3 regions of the Bacillus salitolerans genome follow, and region 1 is predicted to be linked to each of the others. Evidence: riboswitches for the same ligand, from Rfam matches in the RefSeq annotation. Region 1 holds a riboswitch; each other region holds the start of a gene.
The links. A riboswitch is a leader RNA that binds a small molecule or an ion and turns the genes downstream of it on or off. The one in region 1 is predicted to bind cyclic di-GMP.
Positions count from the first base shown of each region.

Region 2: it holds a riboswitch for cyclic di-GMP, as region 1 does, so the genes downstream of both, ACFSCX_RS24305 (DUF5667 domain-containing protein) here and ACFSCX_RS09230 (diguanylate cyclase) in region 1, are expected to answer to the same signal.
Region 3: it holds a riboswitch for cyclic di-GMP, as region 1 does, so the genes downstream of both, ACFSCX_RS10605 (hypothetical protein) here and ACFSCX_RS09230 (diguanylate cyclase) in region 1, are expected to answer to the same signal.

Region 1 covers NZ_JBHUEM010000011.1:40,641-46,364, reverse strand. The annotation lists one part of gene prfB (peptide chain release factor 2) at 1-7, shown strand, start outside; one part of gene prfB (peptide chain release factor 2) at 9-1,037, shown strand; cyclic di-GMP riboswitch class I at 1,151-1,233, shown strand; gene ACFSCX_RS09230 (diguanylate cyclase) at 1,427-5,724, shown strand, end outside.
Region 2 covers NZ_JBHUEM010000055.1:189,728-195,451, reverse strand. The annotation lists gene ACFSCX_RS24305 (DUF5667 domain-containing protein) at 1-1,193, opposite strand, end outside; cyclic di-GMP riboswitch class I at 1,273-1,355, opposite strand; gene ACFSCX_RS24300 (WxL protein host-binding domain-containing protein) at 1,489-2,553, opposite strand; gene ACFSCX_RS24295 (WxL domain-containing protein) at 2,623-3,201, opposite strand; gene ACFSCX_RS24290 (S8 family serine peptidase) at 3,597-5,045, shown strand; gene ACFSCX_RS24285 (kinase) at 5,260-5,724, opposite strand, start outside.
Region 3 covers NZ_JBHUEM010000014.1:94,490-100,213, forward strand. The annotation lists gene ACFSCX_RS10595 (MFS transporter) at 1-282, opposite strand, end outside; gene ACFSCX_RS10600 (S41 family peptidase) at 471-1,451, opposite strand; cyclic di-GMP riboswitch class I at 1,709-1,792, shown strand; gene ACFSCX_RS10605 (hypothetical protein) at 1,846-2,205, shown strand; gene ACFSCX_RS10610 (oxidoreductase) at 2,287-3,333, opposite strand; gene ACFSCX_RS10615 (aromatic acid exporter family protein) at 3,733-4,800, shown strand; gene ACFSCX_RS10620 (hypothetical protein) at 5,088-5,480, opposite strand.

The DNA.
Region 1 (5,724 bases):
GTCTCTTTGACTTAGAAGAGAAAGTGGCACGTATTCGTGAGCTTGACGAACGAATGGTTGAACCAAACTTTTGGGATAACCAACAAGCCGCTCAAACCGTCATCAACGAGGCAAATGGGTTAAAAGATCTTGTGAATCAATTTAATGATTTAAATGATGCATATGAAAATTTAGATATGACATACGAGCTGTTGAAGGAAGAAAATGATGATGATCTTCTTAAAGAGCTGATTCAAGAGGTTAAATCTTTAACAAAGGAATTCAATGAATTTGAGCTTCAGCTATTGTTGAGCGAACCATATGATAAAAACAATGCGATTCTTGAATTACATCCAGGGGCTGGTGGTACAGAATCACAAGACTGGGGATCAATGCTCCTACGAATGTACACGCGCTGGGCAGAACGCAAAGGGTTTAAAGTAGAGACGCTTGACTATTTACCTGGAGATGAAGCTGGGGTAAAAAGTGTTTCGTTACTTATAAAAGGTCACAATGCTTATGGATATTTAAAGGCAGAAAAAGGTGTACACCGTTTAGTTCGTATCTCTCCATTTGATTCATCTGGACGCCGTCATACATCCTTTGTATCTTGTGATGTATTGCCAGAATTTAATGATGAAATTGATATTGAAATCCGCACGGAAGATTTAAAGGTTGATACGTACCGTGCAAGTGGAGCTGGTGGACAGCACATTAATACGACCGATTCTGCCGTTCGTATTACGCATCTTCCAACAAACACAGTGGTGACGTGTCAAACGGAGCGCTCACAAATTAAAAACCGCGAACGCGCGATGAAAATGCTGCAAGCAAAGCTTTATCAGAAGAAGATTGAAGAACAACAAGCTGAGTTGGATGAAATCCGTGGCGAACAAAAGGACATTGGTTGGGGAAGTCAAATTCGTTCATACGTTTTCCACCCATACTCGCTAGTTAAGGATCATCGCACCAATTATGAAGTTGGAAATACCCAGAGTGTGATGGATGGAGATTTAGATCCATTTATCGATGCATTCTTACGATCAAAATTAAAATAGACAGTCCCATAACTAGGATAAAACACTAAAATTGTTAATATTTAGTCGTTTTATCCTAGTGCTTTTTACGGAGATAGTATATAATGAAAAAAACGTTAGAAATGTCCGAAAACTCGATATAGAGGCAAACCATTCTAAAGGATGGGACGCAAAACTAAAGGGGCTAAATCATTAGATAAGCCAGCCAGTTGCAATCTAGTTCAGCAAATACCCTTTTTTAGGGTGTTTTTTTTCTTCTTCAAAAAATCAAATGATAAACTTCAATAAATTCTGTACATAAAAAATTAAGTAGTCTCATGCTGCCAAGAAACAAGGGACTAGCATAGTTTTGTGATAATTGATTTGGATTGTAATCTATAAATCTTATGATAGGACTGTGATGTGAAGTGGTGAGAATAGTAGATTCAAGTGAATACAAACTACTTAAGGAAGTAGAACACGACGATGGTTTAGGTAAAACATACACAGCTTTTGATAGGCAGCATACCCCACTTTTGCTTCATGTGATACCGAGTACGATGACTACCTTTATTGGCGAAGAACATATTAAACTCAGGTTAAAATCTCTTGCTCAGAGCCATTCGTCTTTTCTGCCAATTCGAAAGGTTTATTGTCAACAGGGCGAAGTGATAGTGGAGTATGAGAATCACCAAAATTTGGTCACTTTGCACGAATATATGAAAGGGAAGACGTTTAAGGATACGATTAGAATCCTTGAGAAAATAGCCATTCAATTAGAGGTTTTGCATCATGAAAGTGTAATACAAGGAGCGATTGTACCTAGTTACGTATGGATAACTGAAGGAAATGAAGTTAGATTTATGCCGCTTTATACACAATCACCATATGAACTACTTCACGGAATGCAAAGACCTCATTATCCTTATTTCGCTCCAGAGCTGTACCATTTAAATAAATTTGATATGCGTACAGATATTTATAATCTGGGGATTTTGTTTTATGAAATACTAACTGGCACAAATCCAAATAACATGGTGACAAAGCAGAATAATGTAACGATTGAACAAATGGATCTACCTTTTCATTTAAAGAAATTAGTTCTACAGATGATTCATAAACGTCCAGTTAGTAGGCTGCAATGGGTAGGACAAATAATAAATGAACTTCAAAGAATTCAAGGGAAGGATCATCAAGAAAGAAACTCAGATACATGCTTGTATGGCTCCCACTATTTATACTCGCCTGAATTTATTGGAAGAAAAGAAGAGTTACAGATTCTTTCAAAACTAAACCGTTCGATTATTGAAGGAAGGTCACAAAGTATTCTGATCAGTGGCCCAACGGGAAGCGGGCGCAAGCGCCTATTTTTTGAAATTACCGAAGACTTTTCAGGGCAAATTGATTATTATGTTTCAAGAGCAGATGACACTCCATATTCAGTCATTGAGCAGCTTGTGACAAAAATAATTAAAATATCGATTGCACGGCCGATTCTTCATCCTATATTAAATCATTTACCTGGTTTAGCAGAAGTATTTCCTAAACTGAAAACTGTTTATAAGCATCAGTTAGAGTCACAGGATTCACCAGCCTTCTCTTTACTCCAGACAGAACAGTTTCTTGTTGATTTCTTTATTGACTTTCTAACAATATCTGAAACGAGAATCGTGTTTGGTATTTACTCAGCTGAAAGGATGGATCCTTTTTCACTCTCGATATTAAAACGATTATTATCGTTAGAAGAAATTGTGTTAGGTGTAATTGGGATTGGTGAGGCTCATGAACTAGGTGAGCTTTATGAAGAAGGGATAGACCTTCAACCTTTACCGTTACGTGAGTATGCTCATTTTTTATTATCTATTTTTGGAAAGGCAAGCTTCTTACAAGAAAAATTAATAGAACGGCTGTACCACTATTCCAATAAGAATTTGACAAAGACAATAGAGCTTGTTCATTATTTAGCTGATACAAAGCAGCTGTATATTCAGCATTACAGCTGGCATTTAGTGGATAAGAACATCCGTGCTTTATCCTTACCACCATCTGATGAACTGATGATCAATCATAAAATACAGTTGTTATTAGAAGAGGAGAAACGAATCTATCAGGTTTTATCTCTTGTTCAAATACCTATCGTGAATCATCACAGCTTTTTATCGATGATTGCCAAGGTGGCGGGTGTTGAGTCTAGTGAAAAGGTGTTACAAGCGATAGAATCTATTCAAAAACAAGGCTTGTTGTTGAGATTAATGACGAATTATGAATTTCCATCACTAACGATTAGGGAGTTTGTAGAAAGTACGATTGATGAAACGAAAAAAGACTCCATTCATCACGAGCTTGCCATGCAGTTAATAGATGGAAGACACTACTCGATGGTTGCGTATCATTATAGTCAAAATGGAAATTGGAGAAAAGCAGCGCTCTTTTATTTAATCGAGGCAAGAAGAAGCTTTCGAGCTAGTCTCTATATAAAGGCTGTAGAAATGATTGAAAAATCTGTTCATATATATGAACAGTATCTGGATGGCATGCCACCCAAGGCAATGCTTCTTTTAATGGGGTATAGCTTCGAGAGATCAGGCCAATTGATGAAAGCCATTGAGATTTATAAACAGTTACATGAGCAATTCGATTCGATTAAAGCCCTTATACGACTAGGATTTTCTTGTTCGAATACGAAAAACTACGTAGTATTTGAGGAGGTAGAGGGGAAAATTGAACAGCTAAGTTTAGATGCTGGTATCCCGGTAAAGTATCGAATTGAGCTGAAAATTATTCTTTCAACCTGGAGTATTATTACAAAGCGAGATTTTACATTGGTAGAAGAATTAACACAGTTACAAAATACAGCAAGTGAATCTTTACGCAAGGAACTGGGTGTTAAAAATTATATCCGCCTTTTATATAATACACATAATATGCTCTATCACCAGAAAAAGCCATGGACTGAACGGGAACGGTTTATCTTAGAAGCTCAGTCGCTTGCTGAACAGCATGATCAGAAATTCCTGTTAAGTGGAATCTATAATATTATCGCAATTGGACTCATGGATGAGGATTTATTGCGAGCGAAGGATTTTTATTTTAAAGCAGTAGAAATGGCTAAATTACTTGGTGATAAACAGAATGAAAAAGTTGCCAAAGAGAATTTATTCGTTTGTTACAAGCTCTTAGGGGATATACCGAACTCATTTGAGTTTGCTGAAAAGGTTCGAGTGTTAGGAAATAAAATCAATCAGCCAAATGATACAGGTTTTTTAAGTGAATATATCAATCATTATCTCTTTATCGAAGACTTTCAAAATGCCCAAATCATGATTAACAAAGTAAAGCGAGAAGCGAAAAAGAATAAACAGATCAGTATTCGAAATCAAGTGTTTATTTTTCAATTCAAGCTATATGTTCAGCGTAATGACGTACATAAAGTGTTTAAAATGTGGCCAGCTGTGAGGCGGGTATGTGAAACAAACAATATGGTAGAAGAATTACGTGAACTGGAGTTCATGTATCTTCTATTTACAAAAGACTTTGGAGAGCTCATTCATAAGGTGAGTATACAGCTTGAATCATCTCTGTTAACTTTACAAGAACGAATTGAATGTATGATTTACAAAATTACAGCATTACAAGAAACGGCAAATTATGAAGAAGCGTTAGAGCTTACGAGAGCGTTAGAGCAATTGATTTACAAAACGAAATATTATGGCTATCTAGGTCACGTTTGCTTACTAAGAGGGATGTTTTACAAAAAGCAAGAGCAATACATTCAAGCAAAAGTAAACCTGACTAGAGCAAAAAATAATTTCATAAAATTAACGAACGATGTCAAAGTCCAATTTGTTAATCAACAATTAGTAGAACTCCATGATAAGCTAGTAACAAACATTATGGCAGAGCATCAGCATGTAACCAATCTGCTAGTGAATTATGAGGTATTGTTTGATAGTGTAAAGCGGATTAATGCTTCCTTATCCCTTGAACAGCTTAGTAAAAATATTGCGATTGTCTTATATGAAAACTTTCTAATCGATCGCATCCATTTGTATACGACACGAAAAAATGGGAGAAAGCTATTATCCATCAATGAAAAAATTCAGTTAGTAGAAGCAAAAAATATGGAAGATGTTCTGGCTAGAATTGATCGCACCCGTACGTATTCTAGTTTCCAGGTCGACAATTCAACCTATGTCTGTTTTCCGGTATTTTCTGATAAGGATGAAGCCATCACCTTTCTTCTAGTTGAAAATTATACGATTCAATCTTATTTTTCAAAAGAAGAGCGATCCCTCATCGGAAATTTGTTAGAGCTAGTTACACCTAAAATTGAAAAGGTATTAGCCACTGAACAAGTTACAACTGACGATTTAACAGGGTTATTTAAACGAGATTTCTTTCTTGAAAAGCTAGGTTCCGAATTTAAAAAAGCGAAAGCTTATGGTACTCACCTTTCCTTTATCATGCTTGATTTAGATGATTTCAGTGAGGTGAATAATGTATTTGGCCATATAGAAGGTGACCGTGTGTTAAAGGAAGTTTCAAGTCAGCTTCGTCAATCCGTTCGAAACGGCGACATTGTTGGACGATATGGAGGCGAAGAATTTATCGTGATTCTTCCAAATACAAATGGTGAATCCGCTACATCTGTCGCGCATGATTTGCTGCGAGTTATTCATCGAATTGATATAGGAAAAGGGAAGCAGTTGACCGCGAGTATTGGGGTATC
Region 2 (5,724 bases), on a different contig from region 1:
GCTTTTTGCTTCTCTTTTTCATCTTTCTTCACTGATTCATTCTGCTTCTCATCAGCCTCTTTTGCCTCTTCTTGCTTCTTCGTAGCTTCACGTCCCTGTTCAGCACGTTTTTGTGATTCTTCCCGTTGCTTTTCTTCTTGTTTCTTTACCTCTTCACGTTTTTGCTCATCAGCTTTTTGGTTTTCATCTTTTTTTACAGACTTACTTTGTTTCTCGTCTGTTAATTGCTTTGGATCTTCCTTCCCACGATCTTCCTTCTCTTTACCTTTTTCAAGAGCTACTTTACCTGCTTTATTGGTATCTTCATTCATCTCAGTAAGAAGCTCTTTCTTCTCTTTCGCTAATTCTGCGTTCAATTCAGCAAGTTCTTCATTATAATCCTGTTCATTCATTTCGCCATCATCTAGTTCTGCTTCAAGATCAGCACGCTTTTGTTCAATTGCAAGTTCCTTCTCATTAAGCTTTGCTAGGGTCTTGTTGATCTTCTTCTCCAGCTTCTCTTGTGCTTTTAATATATTCTTTACGAGAGCCTCTTTTGCTTGTGGATTTTCCACTTTTTCTAGAGCAGTTGTTAAGGCAACAAGGTTAGCTGCCATTTTTGCTTCAAGTTCAGCACGTATAGGGTCTACTGGAGCTTCTGTTGCAACTTGACCTTCATCGCCTTCCGATAAAGGTGTTTCCGCTGGTTGCAATTGTTCGTAAGTAGCAAGTGCCAATTCTTGTTGCTCAATTGCCTTTTGAAGAATGTCTTGTGCTAGTTCCACTTGACCGCCTGCAATTAATACTTCAGCTTCTTTGATTCTTTCTTCAGCAAATGTTGAAAGTAGTTCAGCCTCTTTCACCGAATCAAAGGTTAAAGACAGCTGTACATTTTCACGTAATATTTTAAAAAAGTAAAAGAAATCACCTGGTAACAAAGAGGGCAAGTCTGCTTCAGCAGCTATCTCATCTGGCGTCTCTTCTGCTGAAGTACCTTCTTCTACTACTTCATCCTCAGTAGTAGGCTCTGAACTTTCAGTTGTTGAATCAACAGTTTCGACTGGTTGGTCTTGTTGAACCGTCTCTTCCACTTGTGAATCCGTGGACTGTTCATGATTATCTGCATAGGCTTGTCCAATTCCAATTGAAAAAGCAAAAACTGATGTAACTATACTTGTTGCAAGCACATTCTGAATATTCTTATTAAACATCATAAAAAATCCCTCCAACACAAGTTATTTGAATCGGAAGAATTTCGAATTCTACTTAAAAATAAGTAAAGTATCTCAATTCTTCAGCAGATCAGCCACCCTAGTATAAACCGTAGGTCTGTACCTTTGCGTCTCTATCTTTCAATAGGTTTGCCTTTTTCAAATGAAGAAACGACGATATTTCATTCTTCATATTAGTAAGAATATACAGTATCTTTTCTAAAAAGAATATGCATATTTTTTTCCATTCAAAGTAAAATCCTTTTTTAGGACGGCGGCTTCCTACAAATGATGAAGCTTAGTATGAATCATTTGGATTTTGTCCTGGATACTTTCGATCTTTTCTTTTGGATTTTGGTTTTTTTATCATCCATATTAAGATCAAAACAATGATAAATAGAACAATCATTATGGTTGTCCATGGAAATGTCTTAGGGGCAATTGCGACTTCTCCCCGTTCTTCCATTTTTTCTTGTGTCTTCTGCACTTCATTATTTTCAATCGATATGGTTTGTTCGTAAGATTGGGTACTTCCATTCACATCCAGTGATAAACTAACATCGTATGTTCCTGGTTCTAATGTTCCTTCTGACCATCTAATCGGATAATGAAAAGTCGTCATAGGCGCCATTTTAAATGAAGGAATTTCTCCTGTCATGGAGAACGTTGTATCTTCATTCTTGGTGATCTTGTAGGTTCCCGATATATTTGGAACAATGACCGGATAGCTATTTTCCATTGGAACCATAATCGCAATTTGCTCGGGAGAAAAGAATGGTTTGTCTAATTCCATTGAAGGTGTCTCGTTATAATCTGTTACATCAATCTGAACACCAATGTTAATTGCTTTGTATTGGTCAATCAGTAGTTGTGAGTTTTCTTCTTTCTGTGTCAATTCTTTTGTGCCTTTAAAGACTCTAAACTCTACACTACCAAGTAACGTACCATTAATATTTGGAATATTTAGTGTAAATTCAACGAGCTCAGACTGCAAAGGTTCAAGTGTTACTTCAGTTGGGGTAGTGGCTATTTTTTGAAATTGAAAGCTTTCATTGATAATTTCCGTTCCTTTTAAAACAGGCTCTGTTTGGTATAAGATCCCTTGATTTCCACTATAAGCATTCAAACTTCGAATGATAACATTCAAATTCTGTTCACTGTCATTGATAATACGTGCTTGTAACGTAACAGTATCATGAGGTGTTCCTTTGAAATGGTAATATCCTTTATTACCAATTTGTGAATCTGGAAAGATTGGTTCCACACGGAATTCAAAATTATTTTCCTCTGCATATACTGAAATAATTGGGTAAGATATAAACATAAAGGCTAGTAAGATCAAGCATAATAACAGGTGTTTCATTAACAACCACTCCTAAAAATTAAAAAGTCCCCCTTAGTATTGGAGGACTTTTAAAAAAATAATCATTTATTAAGGAGCTGTATTTATAGTTACAGTTGCATCTGTTTTGTATGTTTTTGCATAGGCATTAGCAGGAATAGTCAATTCTACACCTAGGTTACCAATTGTGTAGGAACCCATACCACCATTTAGTGACGCGGATAAAACTTTAACCGTACTTCCATTATCTAGTGCTGTTCCTGAAGCAACGGGAGTGATGGTTGTAATGTCAGATGAAGTCGAGTCTTTCTTATTAATTGTAGGTACTCCGACTACTTTTAATGAATTCGTAGCAAGAGATTTTCCGCCAATAACATAAGCTCCATTACCATCAACTTCTTTGAATTGAGTTAATGTTAGTGAAAGGTTCCACCCCTCACCCGTACCTCTTGCATCCGTGATATCACCAATAGCCCAATTTGCAGTAGATTTCACTAGAGTACCATTTAATGTTGCTGGTAAACCAGTAAATGTCATGGATCCTCCAGATAAAGTCCCGCCTTGAACGGTTGAAGTTGTAGAAGCAAATGAATGCGTGCTAAATGCAGTTGCAACAATACCAAAAGCCATTGTAGTAACAATAAACTTTTTAAATAGAGATTTTTTCATCTATGAATTCCTCCTAAAGTATATGAGATCAAAACACGAACGACTAGACAACAAATAATCATATTTGCTGATTTGGCTCGCATTCACTTAGAAGGTGAATTTGAATTTCATCAACAACGTAATCATACGAGGTTTAGAGATTATTGAATAGATAGATTCCATTTCCAAATGAGGATTTCGCTGGTAAATAATCATTTGTCACAGGAACTGTTTACATTAATTAATAGTATCTCTTTATATGAAACAATGAGAATTTCTTCGATTAGTGTATGTTTACATCCTCGTGGCCATTTTTATGGCAACATTGGTAATTAAAAGCATATAGGCATAATCATTCCTCGAGATTATGATAGACATATATACAGCTAGATCTTACAAATGAGAGGAGAACATTTATGAAAAGGTTACTATCAATTCTTACGGCCTTATCACTTACTTTAACGTTTATACCTTCATTTGCAGGCGCTCAAGTTCAACAAGAACGCGTGTTAATTCTTTTTAAAGACAAAGTCGATAAAACGATCGTTACAAAAGCAAAAGGAAAAGTGAATCGTGAGTACAAACATGTACCGGCTCTTTCAATTACATTACCTTCTACCGCAATTAAGGGCATTCAAAATAATCCTAATGTAAAAGCAGTGGAAAAAGACATTGTTCTTAAGGTGAAATCACAAACCGCTGATTGGGGGATCACAAGAACAGAAGCACCAAAAGCTTGGGGAGCTAACTTTACTGGTAAGGGTGTAAAGATTGCGGTTGTGGATACTGGTATTGCGAGACATGACGATTTAGTCATACCTGGTGGTATATCATTTGTATCTTACACAACTTCATTCCATGATGATAACGGACATGGAACGCATGTAGCAGGAATAATTGGGGCGAGAAATAACTCTATTGGTTCAGTTGGGATTGCTCCTGAATCAGATATTTATGCGGTGAAAGTGTTAGACCAACATGGTTCTGGATACCTGTCAGACATCGTCGCAGGTGTTGATTGGTCTATTAACAACAAAATGGACATTATCAACTTAAGTTTAGGGACAACCACTCACTCTTCTACTCTACAACAAGTCGTAGATAAAGCATACAGCCAAAACATCCTTATTGTAGCCGCGGCTGGGAACAACGGTTCAAGTGACGGAAGTGGAGATACGGTGAACTATCCGGCTCGCTATAGCTCAGTTATTGCGGTTTCTGCGACAGACTCTTCTGACCGTCGTGCTTCTTTCTCAGCGACTGGAAGTACAATTGAAGTGGCTGCTCCGGGTGTAAGTGTGTTAAGCACCTACTTAAACAATCAATATGGACGTATGAGTGGGACTTCTATGGCAGCTCCTTATGTAGCTGGGAATTTAGCATTATTAATACAAGCAAACAGCTCGTTAAGCGCAAAAGAACTCCGTACTAAACTACAACAAGGTGTAGTTGATCTAGGTACTGCAGGTATAGATCATTGGTATGGATATGGTTTAATTCAAGCTCCCAAAGCCGAACAGATAATTGAACCAGCTCCAGCTCAAGAGACGGTTCTTTATGATACTAAAACGACGGTAGTTACGAATAAATCCGTATATAAAGCTGGAGAAAAAATCAATGTAACCATGACTGCCTATGATCATAATGGAAAAGTTTTAATTGGAGCTAACGCTAGGGTTGTTGTTTACGACCCGCTTGGCACTGGTAAAGTATACAAAGGCATCACAGACTCAAGAGGACAATTCAAAGTAGCTCACTCAACATCTATGTGGACTTCATTAAAAGGAACATATGAAATAGAGTCTCAAACATCAAAAGAAGGTTATAGGAACAGTATTTCAAGAGTCAAAATTAGTGTCAGATAGCCATTTAAGTAGGACACCCTGAAAAAATCGGGTGTTCTTTTTCGTTAGGGAAAATGAATAGCCCTCAAATTTTTTTTAGGAAGGTTGAGAAGAACATCATAATATAGATCAGAAAACTCATTTATACCTTAATAACCTTATTTTTTATGAGTCCTACTGCACCTTGTTCCTTTTATCAGTCCAATTACTCACTAATTTCCATTACTGGATCTACTCAACTCTGAATTACATAATCAGCTTGCTCCATTGGAGATACAGTCTCTACATAATACTCTTCTGCTTTCCAATACCGATTTTCGAATTTTTCAAGGTTTTGCTTGGTACTAGCACTTTCCCGTTGGAATCTTTTATCACGAGGGCAATCCAGATAAATCATATAATCATAGAAGCTTCTCCACTCTTCTCGCTGCAGAAACACGCCTTCAATCATGAGTAGACAAGTCTCAGGTAACGGAATCGTCCGTACGCTTTGTGTATCGGAGTGATCGTCATAAGTTAATAAGTGAAGCTCCTTTGATTTCTTTAGCTCCATGAAAAAGTTCTCCTTTAACCACTCTATGTCCCATTGCAGTTGATAATACTCATACCACTCTTCGTGCTGCGTGTTATAACGCTTTTTTCTCTCTACAATGTAATCGTCTATATGAAATAAACAAACCGGAACTTGCTTCTCTTGAAG
Region 3 (5,724 bases), on a different contig from region 1:
AAAGATGGAGATCCCTAATAGTGCAGACGTGAAAATAAGGATGTTTTTTCGCCCGTATTGATCCCCAATCCTTCCCCAAATCGGTGAAAAAAGAAACGCTGTTACAAACGTAATCCCAAATGTCCATCCAGACCAGTGCTGTACATAGGAGGAAGAGAAATCTCCAAATGATTCAATGTATAAAGATAAAAAAGGTAACACCATGGTCATACTTCCAGCTACAAAGAAATTCGCAAACCACATAATATATAAATTTCTTTTAGCTATTTCCTGGTTTGTCATGCTAGCCACTTCTTTCATTCCATCGTTTATTTCGGTTCTCTAAATATTATGATACCGAAATTTTAGTATGAAAGAAAGGGTCAGTTCTTGATTCAAGCACATAATATAGGCTATATTTATAAATAAAAATAGGCCGAGGAATCTATCCTTCGGCCATCAAATATACCGGTAGCGCGCAGTTTTTGAGACTACTTCGTCAAGCCTTCCTCAATTTCTTCCATTAAAAACTGATACTCTTGCTTGTCTTTGTATTTTTCTTTCACATACTTTAATGCCTCATTATAAGCACGATCAAATGCTAGTTCCTTACTCACCTTAATATCAGGCTCCACTCCCGTACCTTCCCAATTTGTGTTTGTAATGGGATTCACCGCTCTTCCAGTAGGAATAAAGACCCTAAAGTGTTCTGTAATCTGTTGAACTCTACCTGGATGTGCCCCACCACCGGTTACTTCACCTATGACGGTTGCCCTATTTAAGTTTTTAAGATTATAGGTGAATTCTTCAGCTGCTGAAAAGGTATAATGACTCGTTAAGATATAAACTGGCTTATTTAGATAACGTTGGCCAGGGGTGTATGGGAGTGTCCAAGATTGTCTTGTTTGTCCTTCTGGACGATAATAAAAATTATTCAAGTGAGTAACCTCTTCAAATAGGTAGCTCGTAATCAGCGCAATCATGGCTGGACTACCTCCACCATTTTTACGCAAATCAAAAATAAGTGCATCTGTATTGGCGATAAAATTCATAGCATGAACTGCAGTTTCTCCGCCTAACTGTGTATCAACAAAATTCCGTAAATCAATATAGCCGATATTTCCGTTTAGTCTTTCCACCTTGTAAAAACCATAATTGATAGACTTTGTCTTTCTACGATATTCTTCTAGCATCTCCTCTTCAATTTTTTCTTTTTCTATTGATTTAGATTCAGTAGAATACATGACTTTTAAGTGGCGATCTCTCGTGATTTTCTGTAAATCCTCCGTTAATACGTTTGAAAAAACAAACGGATCTTCTACCCCCTCATACTCTCCATTTGAAAGCTTACCTAGGATTAACTCAGCCGTTTCCTTTGCTTTATCCGGAAATATATAATCACTTTGTAAACGCTCTGCTAATTCCTCTACTACCTCTTTCTTAAAATCTTTATTCGTTTCTGTTGTGTTCATGGAATCACTCCTTTCAACAATTTTGATTACACTATTTATATTTAGTCATATGATAGAGGATTCCTGTTTTCATACGAATTCTTTTTGAAAATTACATGATTTCTGTCAATAGTATGATGTCTCTAGTAGGTACATAAAACTACATAAAACTTCAAACTGTCCAACATTTCGCCTATTTTTCATGCTCTATTTCATCGTTTAAAACAAAACTATTGCCTCAGTTCTATACCGAATTATCCTTGTATAATGTAATAAGACATATCCATTGGCAAACTACTTGAAAAAGTAGGACGCAAAACTAAAGGGGCTAATCCTGCGGGGAATGCCAGCCAGTTGCAATCCACTCCCTTTAGTACGTATTTTAACAGATTATTAGGGAGAGGAAAGATCGAGAATGAACTTCAAAGAAGTAATTACAACTATTAATCAATTAGTAGAAAGAGTGGATTTAGTTAAGGCAAGGCAGAATATAGAATTAAATATTAATATAGTTAATGCGAATAAGAGGTTTCTATCTCAAGATGCAAGAGAGTTACTTGATTTTATCAATAATCAGAGGGGTACTAACTCAGATACGATAACAAGAACAGAAATGGTAACTATTAGTGCCATTAATAGCTTTGCTAGTAAATTTGATGTGAAGTCCATTAGAAATACAATAAAAAATAAAGAACAATTACTAATGAAAAAAGGAATATGGACTCTTCTTAATAAAGATGCCAAAGTTATTTTAAAAAGTATTGGTTCAATATAAATCATTTTATTAAAAAAGACAGAGGTCATCATAAGTTTGACATCTGTCTTTTTTATGAATAGGGCACACTTACGACTTTAATTAGTCCATGTATACGACACTTTTTTCAATACTACTTTTTAGGGCAGCATCAATAATCTTAATAACAGTTAGCCCGTCCTCAGCCGTAACAGGCAATTTTACGCCTTGCAAGAGACTACGAGCAATGTCTTTATAATACGTTAAATATGAGCCTTTTAAAGTTGGAACAACGGTGTGTTCTTCTTGTTCCTCCTTGACAATCACAAGCTTACCATAAAATTCAGGGTTATCCGCTCCCCATGTTGAATCAATAGGTTTCAAACCCGCCTTCAATGCATCTTCTTGTCCATCAATTCCGTATTTAATAAAGCTTCCTCTACTTCCATGAACCTGGAACCTTGGACCAGCATTCAAAACGACAGCTCCCGAATGTAAAATGACTCGAAGGTTATCGCGATAGCCTAACACAATATGAAAATAATCATCTGTTTTTGCATGCGTACGTTGACCAAACACATCTGCCCACACAAAATGGGGTTCACCAAATAAGTGTAAAGCCTGATCAATTAAATGAGAGCCTAAATCATACAATGAACCTGAACCTGGACCTTCGTTTTCTTTCCATCGATCACGAACAACTGGTCTATAACGATCGAAATGGGCTTGATATGTATTGATTTCCCCGAGGACCCCTTCATTTATTAAATTCTTGATTGTTACATAATCATTATCCCACCTGCGATTATGATACACGCTTAATAGGAGGTTTCGTTCGTTTGCAATTTTTATTAGTTCTTCACCTTCTGACACCCTCACCACCATTGGCTTTTCCAAAATGACATGTTTTCCAGCGAGCAAGCTTTGCTTAGCCATTTCATAATGAAGACCACTTGGTGTTGTTATCACGATTAAATGAATTTGCGAATCCGCAAGTATATCTTCTAACCTGCTGACCACCTCGATTTCTCCTAAGTCCTGTTTTACTTTATCTATTTTAGAACTTACAACTTTCACAATCTCAAAATCATTTAAAACAGTTAATAAAGGAGCATGAAAAGTCTGTCCTGATAATCCATATCCAACTAAACCAACGTTAATTTTCGCCATATTTGTCCTCCAAAGAACACATTATTTGTGGCTATTATATAATTTGTTCTAGGAAGTTACTATTGATATGTTCATAAAGAGTTTTTCCTCACCCTCCACTTATTGTTAGTTGAGGACTGTACGATGTAGGTCACACAGACGTTGCCACAGGTTATGGCAACGTCTGTGTCCTATTATCGGGTTCTTACTGGTGTTTATCCCCCACTTATACTTCTTCCAACCTTTTAAAGTTTTGAAGTGGAGGTCATAGCGCCAGTTAGAGCTGGACAAATGGCTAGTTTACCCATTTACTTTTTGGCATTAGTACGCTTGAATTAGTGTAATGATAAATATTCCTGTTTAACCAAGTTTATTTAGTTCTATAATAATTATAAAAAAGAAAAAAGGATTTTGTCTATCATGCCAAAAAGGGTAAAATTTGTTGGGGGAAGAATTGTTAAAACCGGGATTGCTGTATTTGTAACGGCTTTTATTTGCCATATACTGAATTGGCCGGTTATGTTTGCGGTCATAACAGCCATTGTGACCATTGAACCTACGGTGGCAGATTCCATAAAAAAAGCGTTTGTTCGTCTTCCTGCTTCAGCAATTGGTGCTGCATTTGCCATACTGTTTACTTTTTTATTCGGGGATAGCCCTTATTCCTATGCTTTCGTCTCCCTTTCAACCATCATCGCTTGCCATAAACTAAAATTACACGATGGAACTTTAGTGGCAACCTTAACTGGTGTCGCCATGATTTCAACAGTTCATGATGAGTACTTTTCCTCATTTTTTATTAGACTTGGGTCTACTAGTACAGGAATCATTATTTCTGCCCTTGTTAACTTTTTCGTCATGCCACCTAACTATTCAAAATCCATTACAAACAAGATTCATGATTTATTGGATAAATCCGGCGACATCTTTGATTCAAGATGTCTTGAGTTACTAAATATACAACCTCTCAGCAAAGACTTAAGGGGAAATTTTCAAGCCCTTGTAAAAGATGTTGATCAAACTGAAACGTTATGTACTTATCAAAAAGATGAATGGAAATACCATCGAATCAGTCGAAAGGAAATACGTGATTTCCATTATAAATGTAAAAAACTCACCACTTTGCGCCAAATCATATATCATCTTGGAAACTTAATCTACCTCCCTTCAGTTCATATAGAATTGAGTGAGGAAAAGAAGAGGATGATTGTAGAATCAGTGAAATCGATAAAAGGTATATTCCATTCTAAAAATTTCCACATTCCCGATTCGCACCATCAACAAATGAATCGATTGAGAGAGTGGTTTTCCAAACAACAGCATACTTTGTATTTAGAAGACGAATATCATCAGCACCTTTCAACTGAAACGCTCATTTTATATGAACTACTTGCCATTCATGATTTAGTAGAGGAGCTGAATAATATACAATCCCTGGAAATACGACATCAATTGTTATTAGAGAAAAATAAGGGACACGGAGTTTAATATTCCTACTTAACCCATGGCCCTTTTTGTATTTGATTTGGAGGTCTTTTTAAATAAAAAAACCATCCTAAAAGGATAGTTTTAATGTACGTAATCATCATTTTCTTCTTCAATGATATCTAAGTCATCGAGCATTTCTGTGTTTCGCCTAATTTCTTTCTTGCATTTATCGATAATAGTCGTGATGTCCTGATTCGTATAATGCTGATCGGGAAGCTCTACATCGAAAGCTTGTACATAGTAAATAGATGCAAGCTTTAACTGCTTCTCAGTTGCTGGCCGTTCTTTTAGCTGTTTTTTTTTACTTGTTTTTGCAGACGTTCTATTAAGTATTTAGCTTCGGCTTTACATGAGTACGTAAATTCCTGACCTAGTTCTTTTTCTAAAAGATCTAGTTCTTCCATTTGCTCCTTAGAAGGCTCCTCTGATAGAACCTTATCTAGAACTTCATTTATTTTCTCAGCTAGCTCCTCATGGAATTGTCCGTCATTTTTTATAACATCCTCGACTTTATCATACCAAGAGGCGTGTTTTTCAATATAGGAACGCCATTCCTGCATAAACACGTTTAAATCGTATTTATCTTCATTCCATTGAATTTTATTCATATATTGTTCAAATGCAGAAGCAATTGACCGGGAGATGCTTATTTTCACCCCGTGTGGTAAATTTTTAAACATGTATGATGGTACCTCCGTCACATTGTTTACTCTAATATAATATCTTAGCACAATAGAGTTAGGTTGAAAATAATTTAATATAATTTAATCATTTTTATTAAAGCTATTGCCTTCATTTTAACTTAATAAACGTTATATAACAAATTTGTTTTCCTATTAATCTTTTTCATACTAAAATGAGAACCCTTTTGATCTATGAAAGGTGTCCTGAGCTTCCTGTAATTCAAAAGGCTTCCCTCTTTAG